2 regions of the Brevibacillus sp. FSL K6-0770 genome follow, and region 2 is predicted to be linked to the other one. Evidence: riboswitches for the same ligand, from Rfam matches in the RefSeq annotation. Region 2 holds a riboswitch; the other holds the start of a gene.
The links. Region 2 has a riboswitch for FMN ahead of ribD (bifunctional diaminohydroxyphosphoribosylaminopyrimidine deaminase/5-amino-6-(5-phosphoribosylamino)uracil reductase RibD). Riboswitches for the same ligand answer to the same signal wherever they lie in the genome.
Positions count from the first base shown of each region.

Region 1: another riboswitch for FMN. It lies ahead of NST23_RS05200 (ECF transporter S component); the one in region 2 lies ahead of ribD (bifunctional diaminohydroxyphosphoribosylaminopyrimidine deaminase/5-amino-6-(5-phosphoribosylamino)uracil reductase RibD).

Region 1 is NZ_JBBOBQ010000001.1:1,008,853-1,018,002, reverse strand. It holds gene proS (proline--tRNA ligase) at 1-391, opposite strand, end outside; gene NST23_RS05200 (ECF transporter S component) at 709-1,317, opposite strand; FMN riboswitch at 1,572-1,726, opposite strand; gene NST23_RS05195 (ABC transporter permease) at 2,133-2,930, opposite strand; gene NST23_RS05190 (ABC transporter permease) at 2,934-3,728, opposite strand; gene NST23_RS05185 (ABC transporter ATP-binding protein) at 3,721-4,731, opposite strand; gene NST23_RS05180 (protein phosphatase 2C domain-containing protein) at 4,880-5,722, opposite strand; gene NST23_RS05175 (glutamate-1-semialdehyde 2,1-aminomutase) at 5,874-7,166, shown strand; gene NST23_RS05170 (hypothetical protein) at 7,283-7,423, shown strand; gene NST23_RS05165 (zinc metallopeptidase) at 7,674-8,354, shown strand; gene NST23_RS05160 (pyrroline-5-carboxylate reductase dimerization domain-containing protein) at 8,478-9,150, shown strand, end outside.
Region 2 is NZ_JBBOBQ010000001.1:4,844,268-4,853,417, forward strand. It holds gene NST23_RS23015 (aldehyde dehydrogenase family protein) at 1-375, shown strand, start outside; gene NST23_RS23020 (Ger(x)C family spore germination protein) at 391-1,512, opposite strand; gene NST23_RS23025 (GerAB/ArcD/ProY family transporter) at 1,509-2,597, opposite strand; gene NST23_RS23030 (spore germination protein) at 2,602-4,101, opposite strand; gene ribH (6,7-dimethyl-8-ribityllumazine synthase) at 4,244-4,708, opposite strand; gene NST23_RS23040 (bifunctional 3,4-dihydroxy-2-butanone-4-phosphate synthase/GTP cyclohydrolase II) at 4,729-5,922, opposite strand; gene NST23_RS23045 (riboflavin synthase) at 5,940-6,602, opposite strand; gene ribD (bifunctional diaminohydroxyphosphoribosylaminopyrimidine deaminase/5-amino-6-(5-phosphoribosylamino)uracil reductase RibD) at 6,700-7,797, opposite strand; FMN riboswitch at 7,927-8,073, opposite strand; FMN riboswitch at 8,188-8,334, opposite strand; gene NST23_RS23055 (HAD family hydrolase) at 8,424-9,074, opposite strand.

The DNA.
Region 1 (9,150 bases), 3.8 Mb from region 2:
AGCTCTGAATCCACTGCGCGTACATATGTCCGATGATCGTCTCCGAAGTCGGGCGCAGGGCAAGCTTTTCCTCCAGCTGCTCTCCTCCCGCTTCCGTCACCCAAGGCAGCTCTGGGTTGAAGCCCTCGATGTGCTCTTTTTCTTTTTGGAAAAAGGACTCGGGAATCAGCATTGGGAAGTAGGCGTTGCGGTGTCCCGTCTCTTTGAATCTTTTGTCCATCGCCTCCTGGATGCGCTCCCACAGCTCGAAGCCATCCGGTTTGAAGACGATGCAGCCGCGCACTGGCGTGTAATCCATCAAATCCGCTTTTTTGATCGCGTCGATGTACCAGCGCGAGAAATCTTCCGACTGCGGTGTCATTTCTTTTACGAACGCTTTGTCCTCTTTCATCCTTCTACGCTCCTTTTTTCTTACATGAAAATGCAAAAAATCCCCCATCCCAAAAAAGGGACGGAGGATTCACTTCCGCGGTACCACCCTGATTGACCATGGCACAAGCCATAAGTCCACTCAACAACCCGATAACGGCGGGCAACCGGACCAGCTCGTCGCTGGCGGCTTCAGGATGGGGTGCAGGTACGCCTCGTATCAGCCTTCCAGACTAGGGCCGACTCTCTGGAACCAGGATATAGCTGCGGGTCCTTTCATAGCCTTTTCGCTAAACTGCTTTTTGTTAGGGAATATCTTAGCAAGTCGCGCAGCCGTTGTCAATTTGTGGTTCTGAGGGCAATGCGCGCACCAAGCTTGGCGTAGACCGGATACGCGACCAGCGCGAGCACGACCCCTTTGAACAGGTTGAACGGAACGATACCGACCATGACCAGGGACCAGACGCTGGTTGCGTTGAACATGGCCAACAGCTCTGCCATCGGCATCTGATAAAGAGCGGCGTATGCCGGGAGCAGGACGTACGCATTGGCAACAGCCATGACAATCGTCATCAGCAACGTTCCAAGCGCGAGGCCCGATAAAAAGCCTTTTTTCCCTTGACCGCTGCGTTGCAGAAGGACAGCTGGCAAAATAAAGCTGGCGCCCGCCACGACGTTGGCAAGCTCTCCGATCAACAATCCGTCTGTATTTTTAAAGAGCATGTGCAATGTATTTTTCAAAACTTCGATGATGATGCCGGCTACAGGGCCGTACATGAGTCCGCCGATCAGCGCTGGCAACGTACTGAAATCAAGCTTCAAAAAGCTCGGCATCAGCGGAACGGGAACCTCCAAATACTGCAAGATAAAAGCAACGGCTGCCAGCATCGGAATCGTCACGATCCGCTGGGTTGCTCTGCGCGATGTGTGCAGGGCTGTTTCTTTCATGTGTACCATCTCCTCGTTTTTTCTCCTTCTGAGGAATGGCAACAGCGGTCTTGCCCACACGTGCCAAAATGTCTACGCTTTTGCAAACACAAAAATACCCTGAGAATAATTCTCAGGGCAGCTTACAGGCGTATGACAAAGCATGTGCAATAAATACAGGTTCAAGAAACAACGAGGCGGCTCATCATGCATGCCTCATCGCATCTGTCCTGCCAGCACAGGCAAACAAGCACGTGTGTGGTAAACGTACTGTCGTCATCCTTCTCCCATCCAGACTGTACTGTCGGCTCTGGAATCTCACCAGATCCTGCACTCCGTCGCTGTCAACAGCTCGGGAGGCTCGCGGGCTTGACGTGCTGATTGCACCATCACCGCCGGTCGGGAATTTCACCCTGCCCTGAAGGAATTGTGTAGTTGTATACAGCATATTATACTGCGCTTTTTCGATTTGACAATAGACGAAACTGTTAAATCGACATTTTATTGTTATTTTCCAATTGATTTAGTTGGATATATTTTAAAAAAAATGGGGCTTCTCAGCCTAAAGTCGCCACGTGCTATAGGTAGTTACCTGGACCAAAAAGAAATAGACCGCCCTTGAGTTGACTGCTCCTCGGCGGTCTATTCTTCACCAAATTTTGAGCCGTCCCCTTTGAGGGAAGCCTCGTTTGTACAGACCAGACCGTTCCGGTAGCCGCCGGACGGTCTTTTTTTCTTTCAAGCTCGTTACCTCTAATATTACCATAACCGTTCCCAAATAAAAATCCATAATCCTGCTCCTGCCTACCAAATCGCACCAAAAGTAGCTTCTGCCACTACGACCCTGCTCCCCGATACTTGGTGACGCCCCAGTTCCAGACGAGCAAGCCGATGCCAAAGAAGATGACCGCGACTACCGGAGTAAGTGCTGCGTACGTATACCACACTTCTTTTCGCAAAAAGTAAGCCGCCGGGTAAATCCCGACAAAAGCAAACGGCAACACGTAAGTCAGCACGAAGCGAATCGCCTTGTTGTACACATCCACGGGGTAACGCCCGTACTGCTGGATGTTGTAAATCATCGGGGCAATTCCTGTCCGGGAATCGGAGAAAAAGCTGACAGCGGCAATCGCCGTGTACACCCCGCCGTAAATCAGGGCGCCGCTGATCACAAGCCCGATGAAGATGAACAGGTCGTACCAGTAAAACGTCAAATCGAGCTGAAAAGCAGCATAGCCCATGATGATCAGCCCTGTGATGACGCCGAAAATCCGGTCCGGTGCGATCGACTCCAAACAGACCTGTGCCAGATTGTGGATCGGCCTGGTCAAGATGCGGTCCATTTCGCCCCGGATAATATAGCGTTCGTTGAAGTCCCAAAACCCGAAAAACATCGAGAATAAGGCATACGGCACCAAAAAGAAACCGTAAATGAAAATGATTTCGTCCCGCGTCCATTCCTTCATCAACGGCACATGCGTGAAGACGACGATGATGAACACTAGATTGATCAGCTCGGAAATCAAGTTGGACACAAAATCCCCGAGAAAGTCAGCCCGATAGGCAAGTCTCGTCTTGAAATACTGGCCCAGGTAGTCGGCGAAAATACCGAAAATGTGTTTGACGTTTTGCATATGCTACCCCCCTTGCACGACCAGCCGATTTCGGGCCATGCGCCACAAAATCAGAATCGGAACCAGAATAACAACCATCCAGATCGCCTGGAAGCCGATCAACTCCCAGGAACGCCCCGGAGTAATCGCCCCTGTAAAAATCAGGCTCGGATAGTAGTTGACGGCCTGGAATGGCAAAAAGCCCATAACCGTTTGCGCCCAGCCCGGGAAAAAGCTGATCGGCAGCACCAGGCCCGACATCAAATCAACGACGACACGCTTCGCCCGCATCATCCCGTCGTTGCGGAACAGGAAAAAGGTGAACAGCCCCGTCAGCAGGTTGATTTGCGTGTTGATCAAAAAGGCAAACATGAGACTGATCAAATACAATCCCCAGCCAGTCGCTGTCGCGGGAAAATGAAACGGGATAATCAGGCTGATGAGAAAAATTCCTGGCCCTGCGAAAAACAGGAAGCGGAATATCCCTTCCCCAAATGCTTGCGCTGTCTTGACCGACAAGTAATTGTAAGGGCGGATCATCTCGATCGCGACTTTACCCTCCCGTACGTCCTGGGCAATTTCCGTATCGATGTTGTTGAAGTAAAAGGCGCGCGACATCCAGGCAATCGCGACGTAGGAAGTCATTTGCTCGACCGACAGGCCGCCAAGCTGCTGCTGGCCGCCGTAGATTGCGCCCCACAAAAAGTAGTACGCTCCGATGTTGATCGCGTAAATAATGATCCCGCTGTAGTAATTCACCCGGTAAGCGAGCATGGTCAAAAAGCGCATGCGGATCAGTTCCATGTAGAGCTTATGCATGGCCCCGCACCCCTGTATCCACCTGGTAAATGTTGCGGACAATATCTTCTGTGCTCGTCTCCATGATTTTTACGTCGCTGACCTCGAACGTCGACATGACCGTTGACAGGACAAACGGCAGCATTTCCTGGCTCTGCGGCACTTTCACACTGATTGTATATTCGTTTACCTGGGAAATTTCGCACGGCATCTCGCCAAGCGTCTTGCGCAGCTCGTCGGCGGGTGTGCGCTTTTTCATCTGGAAAGACACCTCTGTGCCATTGCCCCACTTTTCCTTCAGGTCACTGAGCAGGCCGTCAAAAATCAGCTTGCCTTTGTCCATGACCAGCACCCGCTTACAGAGCGCTTCAATATCGGAAACGTCGTGGGTCGTGAGCAGGATGGTCATGTTTTCCGTTTCGTTCAGATTGCGCAAAAACTCGCGAATTTTTTGCTTCACCAAGACGTCCAGCCCGACTGTCGGCTCGTCGAGGAACAACAGGCGCGGCTTGTGAATCAATGATGCTGCTACCTCGCAGCGCATCCGTTGACCCAGGCTCAGCTTGCGCACTGGCTGGCTGACAAACGGGTTGATTTCCAGCTCCTCGATCAAGCGGTCTAGCCACTTATCTCCCTCTGGCCCGTCGACTTTGTAGACGCTTTTCAGCAACCGGAACGACTCCATCGGCGACAAATCCCACCAGAGCTGCGAACGCTGTCCGAATACGACACCGATGGAGCGCACGTATTCCTCGCGCTGTTTGAACGGAACGTAGCCGTTGATGACGATCTCGCCCTCGCTTGGCGTCAAAATGCCCGTCAGCATTTTGATCGTCGTCGATTTCCCGGCGCCATTTTCCCCAATCAAAGCGAACATTTCCCCTTCTTCCACGGTAAAAGAAAGGTCATTCACTGCCTTGACGGTCTTATACTCGCGACTAAACAAATCACGAAAAGCACCCCCGAGACCCGCTCTGGCCTGGTGGATGCGAAACTCCTTTTGCAGGTTCTTCACTTGAATCATGGATAACCATCCTTTTTTTAATGGAAAAACGCCTTGACGTTTTTCATGCAAAGAGATGTGACCACTTGCGGCTGGCAAAACGGTCATGAACAACTGTTAGTGTATATGAGCGCATGAAAATGTGCAAAAGGCAAACTGTAACAAACTGTCAGCGCAAATTCACGACAATGCCCGTCTTGTCGTCCGACTTTTTGAAGCGGGCGTAGCGGATGCATTCGGGATCGTTGTTTTCCAGTGCGATCAGCTCATCCGTGTAACGTTGCAGCCCTTTGTGGACGATTGGCAATACCGTTTCTTCCCACCCCGGTCCTTTTCCGCCTGTTGGTCGTGGCATGAACAGACCGTCTGTCGCCAAAACAAGCGCCTTCAATCCGATCCGATTGATCCGTCCATACTCTATGAAATCCGCACAAGCCGCATCTCCGTTCAAAACGCCATATCCTCCTGATCCGTTCGCCTGATAGCGGTTATGAATCAGGATGTCCTTACATCGCTCGTGCAGCTCGGCTCGGGTAGACAGCCCCTCGCGAATCCCGTCTTCCCACCGGGCAATGGCGTTTTGCTCCAGCAGCGAAACTTGCGGAAACGTCAAAGGCCGCACCGTATCGTCTTCATAGACCGCAAAAATCATGCAATCGCCAGTCTGGGCATACTCGATGTGCTGCTCTTTCACCCGAACGACTGCACATGCCGCTCCCCACAATGCTTCTTTTTGCTTCCAGTCAATCTCGCTCTCGCGCATCAATTCCCGCAGCTTTTCGTTGACAAACGTCAGGTAATCGGACAGCACAGCGTCAGGCGGCATGATTTCCAGCTTCCTTTTCACCAGCTCGGCTGCAATCGCTCCTCCTGTCTGCCCGAATCGGTTTTCGTACGGAACGAGCGACGAGACGCCGTCGATCACCGCGTACACCTGATCGGCCTGCGAGATCACATAGGCGTCCTCATTGGTATTGCCGGTTCCTTTGATGGAGATGCACTCAAGTTTCATGGTGGATTACCGCCTTTTACGTGAAGTGATTTGCTTGAAAATTGTATCATTTTTCCTTTTCCCCAGCTATAGCTCCCCATCCATATCCAGGTGACTTTTGCTGTGTTAAGATAATGAAGGACTTTTTCGAAAAGAAAAGAGGGAAAATCGCATGAAACGTGAACGATCCGCGCAACTGCACGAACAAGCCATGGATGTTATTCTCGGCGGGGTAAACAGCCCTTCCCGTTCTTTCAAGGCCGTAGGCGGGGGAGCGCCCGTTACGATGGAGCGTGCCCAGGGCGCGTATTTCTGGGACGTGGACGGCAATCGATATATTGACTACTTGGCGGCGTATGGCCCGATTATTACCGGACATGCTCACCCGCACGTCACAAAAGCCATTACGGAAGCGGCGGCCAACGGAACGTTGTACGGTACGCCAACTCCTTGGGAAGTCACTTTTGCGAACATGATCCGCGAAGCGATTCCATCCATGGAGCGCATCCGCTTCAACAACTCCGGTACGGAATCCGTCATGACGTGCATTCGCGTGGCACGCGCCTACACCGGACGCGTGAAAATCATCAAATTTGCGGGCTGCTACCACGGTCACTCCGATCTCGTGCTGGTTGCGGCAGGCTCCGGCCCTTCCACACTCGGCATCCCTGACAGTGCGGGCATTCCGCAAAGCATCGCCAGCGAAGTGATCACGGTTCCATTCAATGACGTTGCAGCGTTCGCCGAAGCGATGAACAAATGGGGCAACGAAACGGCTTGCGTCCTGGTCGAACCAATCGTCGGCAACTTCGGTATCGTCACGCCGGAGCCAGGCTTTTTGGAGGAAGTGAACCGCATCACGCACGAGGCAGGCGCGCTCGTTGTGTACGACGAGGTCATCACCGCATTCCGCTTCTGCTACGGCGGTGCGCAAAACTTGCTGGGCGTAACGCCTGACCTGACCGCGCTCGGAAAAATCATCGGTGGCGGCTTGCCAATCGGAGCATATGGCGGACGCCGCGAGATTATGGAGCAAGTCGCGCCGCTCGGTCCTGCCTACCAAGCGGGCACAATGGCGGGCAATCCCGCATCGATCCGCGCCGGAATCGCATGTCTGGAAGTGCTGAAACAGCCTGGCGTGTACGATGAATTTGAGCGACTCGGCGCGCTGCTGGAAAAAGGCATCCGCGATGCAGCGAGCAAGCACGACGTCACCATCCAGCTCAACCGCGTCAAAGGGGCCATGGCTGTGTACTTTACAGACGAGCCTGTTCGCGATTACGATGCAGCGCAAAAAGCAGACGGCGAGCTGTTCGCCCGCATGTTCCGCCTTTTGCTGGATGAAGGCATTTGCCTCGCTCCTTCCAAGTACGAGGCGTGGTTCATCACCACCGCGCACACGGAAGATGACATCCGGCAAACAATCTCGGCTGTCGACCGCGCCTTCGCACAGTTGAACGCGTAGCGTAGCTTAGCTGCGTACGTGAGCCTGACGCCGAGACAAGCATTGCCAAGCCCGGTTTCCTGCCTTTTGGAGATACTAACGATTGCAGTGAGTATCATCGCGAGGAGGAGATCTAGGTGTCAGAAGGCGAAAAAACGTACCCGCAAGCTCCGGAAAAGACGCTGGATTCCAAAGAAAGCAGCAAAATGCTGGAGGTCGTCGGCTTCCAAAACCCGCGCAAAACCGAGCATCACAAAACGCAAAACCACGATCGGTAAACGGCGAAAAGACAGACACATTCTTCACGGATGTGTCTGTTTTTTTATGTGAGGAAAAGCTGGCTTCACATGTAGCAAGAGTCAATCTGCACATATAAGCAGGTGGTGATATTGTCAAGAATGGTCAGAGATTGTACAATAAAATTAATGAAACTGCCCTGACACTTATTCGTATACATGGATATGGGACAAAATGTGTAAGGAACTGCTATTGTGTTTCTTCATGCAGATAAAAAGGAGTGATTGTTCAATGTTTTTTCACCCGATGGATTTTCTGATACTCATTGCATTCGGACTGTCTCTCTGGGCTCAATTCCGAGTAAAAGGCACCTTCAACCGCTATGCCGAGGTCCCTACTTCTTCCGGTTTGACCGGGGCTGAAGCGGCGAGACGGATGCTCGATGCAAACGGTTTGACCAACGTTCCCGTCGAACATATTCCAGGTACGCTGACTGACCACTACGATCCGATGTCCCGTGTGGTTCGCCTGTCCGATCCTGTATACTTTGGCAACTCCATCGCTTCGCTGTCTGTTGCTTGTCACGAAGTCGGCCATGCGATCCAGCATAAAGTTTCTTATCCGATGCTCGTAGCGCGCCACCGCATTTTCCCGGTTGTCAATCTCGTATCGGGTGTTGCGCCGCTTTTGTTGCTCGCCGGTTTCTTCTTCCATATGTCCGGTCTTTTGCTCCTGGGGATCATTTTCTTCTCCGGTGCCGTTGCCTTCCAGCTCATCACGTTGCCAGTCGAGTTCAACGCCAGCAGCCGTGCCAAAGAGCTGATGGTGCGAATGGGCTTTATCCGCAACGAAGAAGAACGCGGGGCAAGCAGAGTGCTCGGTGCTGCCGCCCTCACTTACGTCGCCGCCGCTCTGATCTCTGTACTCGAACTCGCGAAGTACATCATGATCTTCCGAAGCTCGGACGACTAATCGCATCGCTTTTGACAAAGCCAAAACCAATACAAGCTCAGTGCAAGGTACAGTCTCTTCCCTACCGGGAGACTGTACCTTTTTGCGTAGACTTACGATACAATGGGACGGGAGGTTTTGCACATGCGCATCGGGATTATCGGATTAGGAAGTATGGGGCAAATGCTGGTGAAGTCTTTTTGCAAAAGCGCAGTGATTTCCCCTGAACACATCGTCGTTTTCAACCGCACGCGGGCAAAAGCGGACGCGCTGCAAGCCCGTTTTGGAGTAGCTGTCGCGGATAGCGCCCAAGCGATTTGCGAGCAGGCCAGCCTGATTTTCATCTGTACAAAGCCGCTGGACATCCTGCCTGTTCTGGAAAAGCTGACGATTCCTCGCGAGAAGCACATCGTCTCTGTCGCTGCCGGAGTCAGCATCTCCGACCTGGAGAACGTTCATGCCGGGCCAGTCAGCAAAGTGATTCCTACCGTGACGTCATCCGAGCTGCACGGCGTTTCGTTGTATACGGCAAGCGACAGGGTGAGTTCAGAGGAACGAAGCCGCTTGTTCACCCTGCTGTCCGCGATCGGCGAAGTGCAGGAAGTGACAGAGGCGAATATCGAGACAGCCACAATTTTGAGCAGCAGCGCACCCGGACTGATAGCCGGGATGCTCGATTCGTTTGCACAAGCAGCGGTCCGCAAGACGCCGGAGCTTGATATTGCGACAGCCAGAACCATTCTCGTGGAAACGATGCTCGGCACCGCTTTGCTTTTGAAAAACGAACAGCTTGGCTTCGACCAGCTAATCGAGCGCG
Region 2 (9,150 bases):
CCCTACGGCTTGAATGCCTCTGTCTGGTCAGCCGACAAAGCAAAAGCGCAGCGCGTGGCGGAAAAGCTGTTGAGCGGAAACGTGTGCATCAACGACGTCATCATCAGCTATGCCAATCCGCACCTCCCTTTTGGCGGGGTCAAGGATAGCGGCATCGGCCGTTACCGCGGCCCGGTTGGACTGCAAGCTTTCACCCACAGCATCTCGATCATTCACGATCCCGGCTCGAAAAAGCGCGAGTTCAACTGGTATCCGTACACGCCAGACCAGCAGCTGATGTTTTCCGGGCTGACCCATCTGCTCTACGGAAAAAGGCCAAAATGGAATCTTCCCACGCTGAAAGCCATCTGGCGGGAGCTGAAACGACTGCGTTAGCAAGCCTGCTCCCCCTTATTTGATGGTTCCGTAGCCGAGAATGTCCAGTTTGACCTTGATGTTGAGATCGGCCTTCTTGTAGAGGGCCAATCCTTTTTCCCGCGTCCATTTCCCATGGTATTTCTGCCGGAGGCTTTCCTCCAAGCCAGCCGGATCGACGCCCCATTTTTGATAGTTTTTCAGCATGGTTTTCGTTTCACTTTGAATCCGCTTTTCCATTTGTTTGACCAGCTTGGTGATCTGCGGACGCTTATCCAAGTTTTTCTTTCCATCATAGCCGACGACCACGCCGCGCAGTTCCAGGTCGATATGAATGACCGGCTTTTTCGTATTGCCATTGCTCCGCACTTTTGATTTCGACCAGACGAAGTCGAAAATGATCTCTTCCATGTCGGCGTTCTCCTCCGCAGCGTCCGGGTCGCCAAACCCGAACTTGACGCGGGGGAGCCGCTTGCGTCCCAACAAACATTGCACCAGCTTCCCTTCGCGCTGCGAGTACAGGCCAATCATCTTGTCCTTTCGCAATAACGCAACTTGGGCAATCTCGATGCTCCCGTCTTGCTTGACCAAATACGGCAAATTCGGATCGCCTATATTGCTGGTCATCATGAAGACAAAATCGTGAATCGTGGAAAAAGACGAAAACGCCGTCTCCACTCTCGGACGCAGCAAGTCGTTCAAATACGTGTTGATTTCCGGCTTGTTCTTGTACTTCCCTCTGATGACATCCTCTACTTTGCCTTTGACGATGGCGATAAACACGTTTTCGCCCACAATCGGATTCCGGTACAAATCGAGCACGACTTTGCCAATCCCGCTTTTTCGGGCAAGTTCCTCGCTGAACAAAATGACGCGCAGCTGCGATAAAGTAATCGTCCGCTCCACTTTGGGAGCCAACGCCAGCATCGCTTCACTGGTCATCGAAGCCTGGGTCGCATAAATTTGCGTCGTTTCCTTGCCTTTTGCCGGAACCGGAATGGAGACCAGCACCTTCATTTGCGTATCATCGACATAGTCGAACCCCATCACGCCGATCATCGCCATGTCTTCAAGCGCCGGACGTTCATATTCGGCGGCACAGCCCGCAAGCGTGCAGGAAAGGAGTGCGATCAAAAAGAGCCAGCTGCCCCATCTCATGACACCTTCTCCCCCTTTCCTCGCCGCAAAGCGTGCAGCATCAGCAAAAAGATCGGCCACAAGATCAAGCCGTACGCGAAGTAAACAGTCAGCTGGTCATACAGGTAGCGTTGCGCTTCCACGGACAGAGGGCCGTGAATCATAAAGTAAGAAATCGCGGACGGCAACAAGAGATGCCATAAGCGACGTTTCCCCGCCAATTGTTCCATCCCCGTACGCGCCATCCACAAGTACGCGGTCGACGTGCTGAGAATGAGAAATACCCACAGACCGATTCCCAAATTTTCTACCCGCTCCAAAAAGGACAGCTCGACAGCCTTGAACAGATTCAAAATCGGGTAGACGAGATTCGCCACCTGCCATTCGGAAAAATACGCCACACTCGTGAGCAGCACCAACACGTAGAAGAAAACGACCGTCCATACGCCGATCAACACATGGCGCCGCGCTCTGTTCTTTTCGATGATAAACGGGTAGTAAATCAACAAAATTTCGTACCCCAGCATACTGCCTGAGGATTGGTTAAGCGCATCAAGCACACTGGCCAGATCGGTATTGAAAAGCGGAAAAATATGCGACAGCCCGCCTTTTTGAAAACCGTAATGCAGCAACACCAGCATCCACCCCGTAAAAAACAAGGCCAGCAGGCAAAATCTCGCCACGAGCTTGATTCCGCCGTTCGTAATGTACATCATGACGAGTGTCAAGCCAAGCAACGGCATGGTGATCGTCTGGTTGTTGAGCATCGAGGTTTGCAAAAGCCGGACGTATCCTTCATTCGCTGTCGATGTGTTCAGGATGGCGTAGACGATGACCAGGACGTTCAGGCAGCTGCCCAGCCACTTCCCCAGCAACTTTTCATGAATCCCGAACAGCGTATCTCCCGGGTAGCGGCTGCACAGCGCGATCATCGGAAAGACCGTCAGCGTCACAATGATTCCGAGCAAAATCGGCGCCATCCACAAGTTATAGCCCATTTTGCTGGCAAAATGAGAAAGCGACAGCAGATTGACGCCGACCATTGAATTGATGATCAGCCCGATTACATGGATCGGATTCAGGCTGTGAATCTTTCCTCTGTCCATCTATCTACTCCTCACCAACGGGCCGCGCCTGTTTGCGTTTTGCTCTGGACATGCGGTTGCGATAGACGATGAACTTCATCGGCGCGCGCACCAGGCCATTAAACAAATCCGTCCACTGGCGCGGCACACCCGGAGCCATGTAAGGAGTGCCCAAAGAGGTCAGGTTGAGCAAATGCGCAAACAAAAAAGCAAGCATCAGCATCTGACCGTACATCCCCATCATGCCTGCCATCAAAATAAAACCGTAACGAACGAGACGAATCGCGTTGCTCATCAAAAAATTGGGCGGAACAAACGAAAGCAGGGCCGAGACGGAGACGAGAACAATCAAGATGTTGCTGGCCAATCCCGCTTGAACGGACGCTGTTCCGATGACAATCCCGCCCACGATCCCGATCGTCTGACCGATTTTCGTCGGCATGCGTATCCCGGCTTCACGCAAAATCTCGATAACCAGCTCGATGAAGATCACTTCGATGACCGGAGGAAAAGGCACCTGGCTGCGCGATTCAGACAAAATCGTCAGCAAGGCGGGAGGGAGCATTTCCGGGTGAAAAGTCAGGACGGATACGTAGCTGGAAGTAAGCAAAATCGTCACAAACAGCCCGAAAAAGCGGATCATTCGCAGCAAGCTCGCCGTTAACCAGCGATTGTAGAAATCCTCGGGGCTGCTGAACATCTCCAGAAAAGAGGCCGGGCAGATCGCCGCTTCAGGGCTTCCGTTCAGCATAATGATGATTCTGCCATCCAGCAGTGCCGCTGCCACATTGTCCGGGCGACTGGTCAGCCCGAACTGGGGAAACGGCGAGTACGGCTTGTCTTCGAGCATTTGTTTCAAAACAGGCAGTCCGACGAAGCCCTGATACTCGACGTTTTGGATGCGTGTCTTCACGCGTTCGACGTTGATCTCGTTCGCGATATTTTCCAGGTACAGGACCGCTACCCGGTTTTGCGTCTCTGTGCCGATCGTGTAGGCGACAATTTTCAGGTTGGGCGTCGTCAATCTGCGGCGCAAGAGCGACAGGTTGATCTCCAGCATCTCCACAAACGAATCCTGCGGGCCGAGAACCGTCGCCTCGCTCTCCGACTTGGTAATCGCACGATGCTCGACCTGAAACGTATTGACGTGCAAAATAAGCTCCCGTTCCAGAAAAAACAGGATCGTATGGCCGCGCAGCAAATTGGCAAGCAGCAAGTCCAGGTTGCCTTCGCGACACGGCTGCGCGTAAGGAAGCACGGTCAACGGATCTCTGCCGTCCGAGCGCTGCAACGGCAAAAACACGTTTTCATACAACTGCGCCAGTTCCACCATCGTATCTAGAAAAAAAACGTGAACCTCTTCGTCATTGATCGTCAAAGCCAGGCTGCTGAGGTCATCCACGTTGTGCATTTGCTGTTTGATCATTTCCGGCGTGATTCGCTCGCCACGCGAAGGCGACGCGCCACCGCTCTTGGCTTGTGCCACTTTGAATACTTGCGCTCTCCACCAATCTGTCGGCTCCATCTTGAATCCCCCGATCTACAGGAAAATCCTTCTTACTTTGACCGATAGGTGGTGATTTTATCCATCCATAGGCGTTTTTATCCATGCAAAAACGGGAGCCTCAGCCCCCGCTTCTCGCCTTCTCATGCTATACTGTTCTCGTTTAGGCAAACTGCTTCGACAGATTCGCCATTTCAATCGCAGCCGCAGCGGCCTCCCAGCCTTTGTTGCCTGCTTTCGTTCCAGCACGCTCAATCGCTTGCTCAATATTGTCTGTCGTCAGCACGCCGAAAATAACCGGAATCCCTGTGGACAGCGACAAGGAAGCAACTCCTTTGGCCGCTTCGTTGCACACGTAATCAAAGTGCGGAGTTGCGCCGCGAATCACGGCGCCCAGCGTCACTACCGCGTCGTAACGGCCGGATTCCGCCATTTTTTTGGCAATCAGCGGAATTTCAAATGCGCCTGGCACCCATGCCACATCGACGTTTTCCTCTTCCACACCGTGGCGCTTCAAAGCATCGAGAGCGCCGCCAACCAGCTTGCTGACGATCAGTTCGTTAAATCGCCCTGCTACAATCCCTACGCGCAGTCCTGTCCCTACCAGATGTCCTTCAAATGTTCTCATTCCGTTCACTCTCCTTTGCATTATAGGTGGAGCAAGTGCCCCAGCTTCGTTTGCTTGGTTGTCAAATATCGCTGATTGTGCGGTTGCACCTGCATTTGCAACGGCACTCTTTCTTCTACTTTCAGCCCGTAGCCGTCCAGCCCGCGAATTTTGCGAGGATTGTTGGTCAAAAGGCGCATCCTGCGCACTCCGAGGTCGCGAAGAATTTGCGCACCAATCCCGTACTCTCGCAAATCGGCCGCAAAGCCCAGCTTTTCGTTTGCTTCCACCGTATCAAGCCCTTCCTCCTGGAGCTTGTACGCCTTGAGCTTGTTAATCAGCCCGATGCCGCGTCCTTCTTGGCGCATGTACAAAAGAATGCCCGCGCCCTCCGCCTCGATTTGCGCAAGCGCAGCATGCAGTTGCGGCCCGCAGTCGCATCGCTCGGAGCCAAAAATATCCCCGGTCAGGCATTCGGAGTGCACCCGGACGAGAACCGGCTTGTCCGAGTCGATCTCGCCCTTGATGAGCGCTACGTGTTCTTTGCCATCTACTTCGTTCGTATAGGCCGCGATCCGAAAATCGCCGAAGCTCGTCGGGAGATTCACTTCGATTTCTTTGTGCACATGCGATTCCGTGCGCATCCGATACGCGATCAAATCGGCAATCGTGATCAGCTTCAGCTCAAACCGCCGCGCAATCTCTACCAACTGCGGCAACCGGGCCATCGAGCCGTCTTCATTCATAATCTCGCAAATCACGCCTGCCGCAGCACTGCCAGCCATCTCCGCGAGATCGACGGCCGCCTCCGTGTGACCAGCCCGGCGCAACACGCCGCCCGCTTTTGCTATCAACGGAAAAATATGCCCCGGCTTGCGGAAATCTTCGGCTGTCTTCTGCTCATCCAGCATCGCCAGCACTGTCTGCGAACGCTCATGGGCTGAGATTCCCGTATGCGTGCTCGCCTCATCAATCGAGACGGTAAAAGCCGTCCCTTGCTTGTCTGTGTTGTCTTCGACCATCGGAGCAAGCTTCAATCTGGCCGCGCGCTGTTGCGTAATCGGCACGCAGACCAGCCCGCGCCCATGCGTTGCCATGAAGTTGATCATCTCCGGTGTCGCCGCTTCCGCCAGGCAGACGAAATCGCCTTCGTTTTCCCGATCTTCGTCATCCACTACGATAATCGCTTTCCCTTGGCGCAAATCTTCCAATGCCTCTTCTATCTGATGAAACATGGGACTTCCCTCCTCGTTCAGACAAATCCATTTTCCTGCAAAAAAGCCATGCTGATCGTCGAGCCTGCCGCTTGCCCGCTCCTTTGCTGGCCGCGATCGCCCAAAAGCCGCTCTACATACTTGCCGATGACGTCTGTCTCCAGATTCACCTGATCGCCTGCGCGCCGATCCTGCAAGCTGGTCTGCGCCAGCGTGTGCGGGATGATCGACACGCTGAAATGCGTATCCGCAGCTTCCACCACAGTAAGACTGATGCCATCCACGCAAATCGAGCCGCGCTCGATGACGTATTTCAACAGCTCCGCGCTCGCTTCGATCGTAAACAGCACAGCGTTGGCGTGCGGCTGTCGCGACACGATCGTGCCTGTCCCGTCCACGTGCCCGGAGACGATATGCCCGCCAAAACGGTCGCCCAAGCGCATCGCCCGCTCCAGGTTGACTCGCTGGCCCGCTCGCAGATGGCGCAGGCTCGTCTTTTTCATCGTTTCCGGCATGACGTCGACCTGAAAATGCCGCTGCGTAAACGAAGTAACCGTCAGGCAAATCCCGTTGACTGCGATGCTGTCGCCCAGTTGCACACCTTCGAGCACCCGCTGCGCCCGGATCACGAGCTGACTCGCCTGATCGTTGCCCGTGAGCGATTCCACCGTGCCCAGCTCTTCTACCAGTCCGGTAAACATCGGCTTTCCTCCTCTTTTTACACGGTTTATAACATCGGAAAGCAGCCATCGGCCTCGGCAAAACAAAGCCGTCTGTCTCCGATTCGCTTTTTTGTCCTCACTCCCACTGTGGATAGCCGCTGATCCGCAAGTCCAGCTCATCCAGTTGCTCAACGGTCGGATTCGCCAGCTTGACCGCCTGATCCATCGTGGAAAAGCCTTGTCCTCCAAACGGTGTCGGCGCCTGGCCACCGCCAATCATTTTCAGCGACACGTAGCTGATCACTTTTTGAATCGCCCGCGCCTGCAAAAACGCTCCGTTGACCGCGGCCCCGCCTTCGACGAGAAGCGAAGTGATTCCCCATTCGCCCAGCGTGTCCAGCACCTCGTCCACCCTAATCTGCTCATCTGCCACGAACAGCCGGATACCTTTTTCCGCAAAAGCCTCCTGCTTCGCTTGCGCCGCAGCTTTCGTCGTAAAAATCCAGGTGGGCGCATCCGCATTTTGAATCACGTTGGCCCCGAGCGGCGTGCGCAGCTGACTGTCCCAGATGATACGCACAGGCTGTCGCCCATGCGCTTGCCCGTCCAGTCTCGCCGTCAAAAGCGGATCGTCCGCAAGCACCGTGCCTACTCCGACCAGGATCGCGTCGTGCTGTCTGCGCAGCTCGTGCACTTCCCCCCGCGCCCGCGCACCCGTTATCCAGCGACTGTGCCCGCTTTCGGTAGCGATCTTGCCATCCAGCGTGCTCGCTGTTTTGATCGTCACAAACGGACGCCGCGTCGTGATGAAGTGGAAAAAGACTTCATTCAGCTTTTTCGCTTCCGCTTCATGCACGCCGACAACCACTTCCACGCCTGCTGCCCGCAGCTTCTCCGCGCCTTTTCCCGCGACGAGCGGATTCGGGTCCAGCGTGGCGATCACGGCACGCCGGATGCCAGCCGCGATCACCGCTTCGGCGCACGGAGGCGTTTTGCCGTGATGACTGCACGGCTCCAATGTGACATACAGCGTAGCGCCAGCCGCTTTTTGCCCTGCCATCCGCAGAGCGTGCACTTCTGCATGAGGTTCGCCTGCACGCAAATGCGCTCCCATGCCTACTACTTCTCCGTTGTTTACCAGGACTGCACCGACGAGCGGATTGGGGCTCGTCTGACCGTTTGCCGAGCGCGCCAAATCCAGTGCCAGCGCCATGAACCGCATGTCCTGCTCCATGTAAACCTCCTCTTTCATGCACGGATTCCAGCCAATGCAAAAAGCCCTCGAAACCACTAGCGGCTCAGGGCATAAGGAAAGAAGCCTTATCGCATCCGTTTTTTGCAAAAGGGATGCCAAAAAGCATGGTCAGCTCTTCTTCCATCCGGACTTTACCGTCGGCTCTGGATTTGCACCAGATCAGTCGCTGACCGTAACGATCAGCGAGTCGCGGGCTTTAGACGTACATACGTCATTACCGCCGGTCGGGAATTTCACCCTGCCCTGAAGATTTTTGCGCTATGCAGTTTTCCAATAAAAAACGCCCACGAGCAAACGATACTCAGGGCGTAGGGAAACAAGCCTCGTGACAGTTCTGTTTTTGAAAAAACAGCCGCCGAAGCTATTGTAAGACACCTTCTCCCATCCGGACTTTACCGTCGGCCTTGGATTTGCACCAAGTCAGTCGCTATCCATACAGCAATAGCGAGTCGCGGGCTCAGACGTGCGTTCGTCATTACCGCCGGTCGGGAATTTCACCCTACCCTGAAGGCTGGTATTCAGTTAGGCACAGTATAGCACACATTTCTCGTCAACTGTCACTTTTTTAGGTGGAAGTGTCCTTTTCCTGCTCTCCGCGAGCGCGGCTACAAAATGTCCAGCAGTTCGCGCAAGTCCGTGATGTACGCTCGCGGCGAAACTTCGTTGCGCTCCATGTCCGCCCGCTCTCCCTGATACGCGATAAACGCCACTTCCCCGCCGTGCGCCGCTTTTCCGTCAATCCAGGAATCTCCGACCATCGTCCAGGCCGTGGCAGACCAGTTGGGGTATTGGGCGCGGATGTAGTGAATCCCGGACGGATGCGGTTTGAGTGTCGTCATCTGCTCGCGCGCGACAATCTCCTGGAAACAATCGGCGATTCCCGTATGATTCAGCGCTTCCTCGGCGGCTGCGTAGGCATTGTTGGTCAAAATGAACAAATGATACCGTTCCTTTAGGTGGGCGAGCACTTCCTTGACGTGGTCTTCCAGGACAGCCTCGTGCATCCCTGCTTTTTCAATCGCGGTTACAGCCTCCCACATCGTTTGCTCAAGCTGACTCGTCATCCGGCCCGACTTTCTGCCCATTTCGATCAATTGCGAAGCGGTGTGGCTGCGCCAGTCAAAAGTCGGCTCGCACAGCCCGTGCTCAGCCCACAAGCGAAAAATGGCCTGCTTCATTTCCAAAAAGTTGATTTTGGATTGCAGCAACGTATTGTCCATATCGAAAATGATGCCTTTTATCGACGCTCTGGTCATTGTCGGATCTCTCCCCCTTTTGCCAATGATTATTTGGTCAAGTATACCAAATTAATAACGTTCGACTAGATGCGAA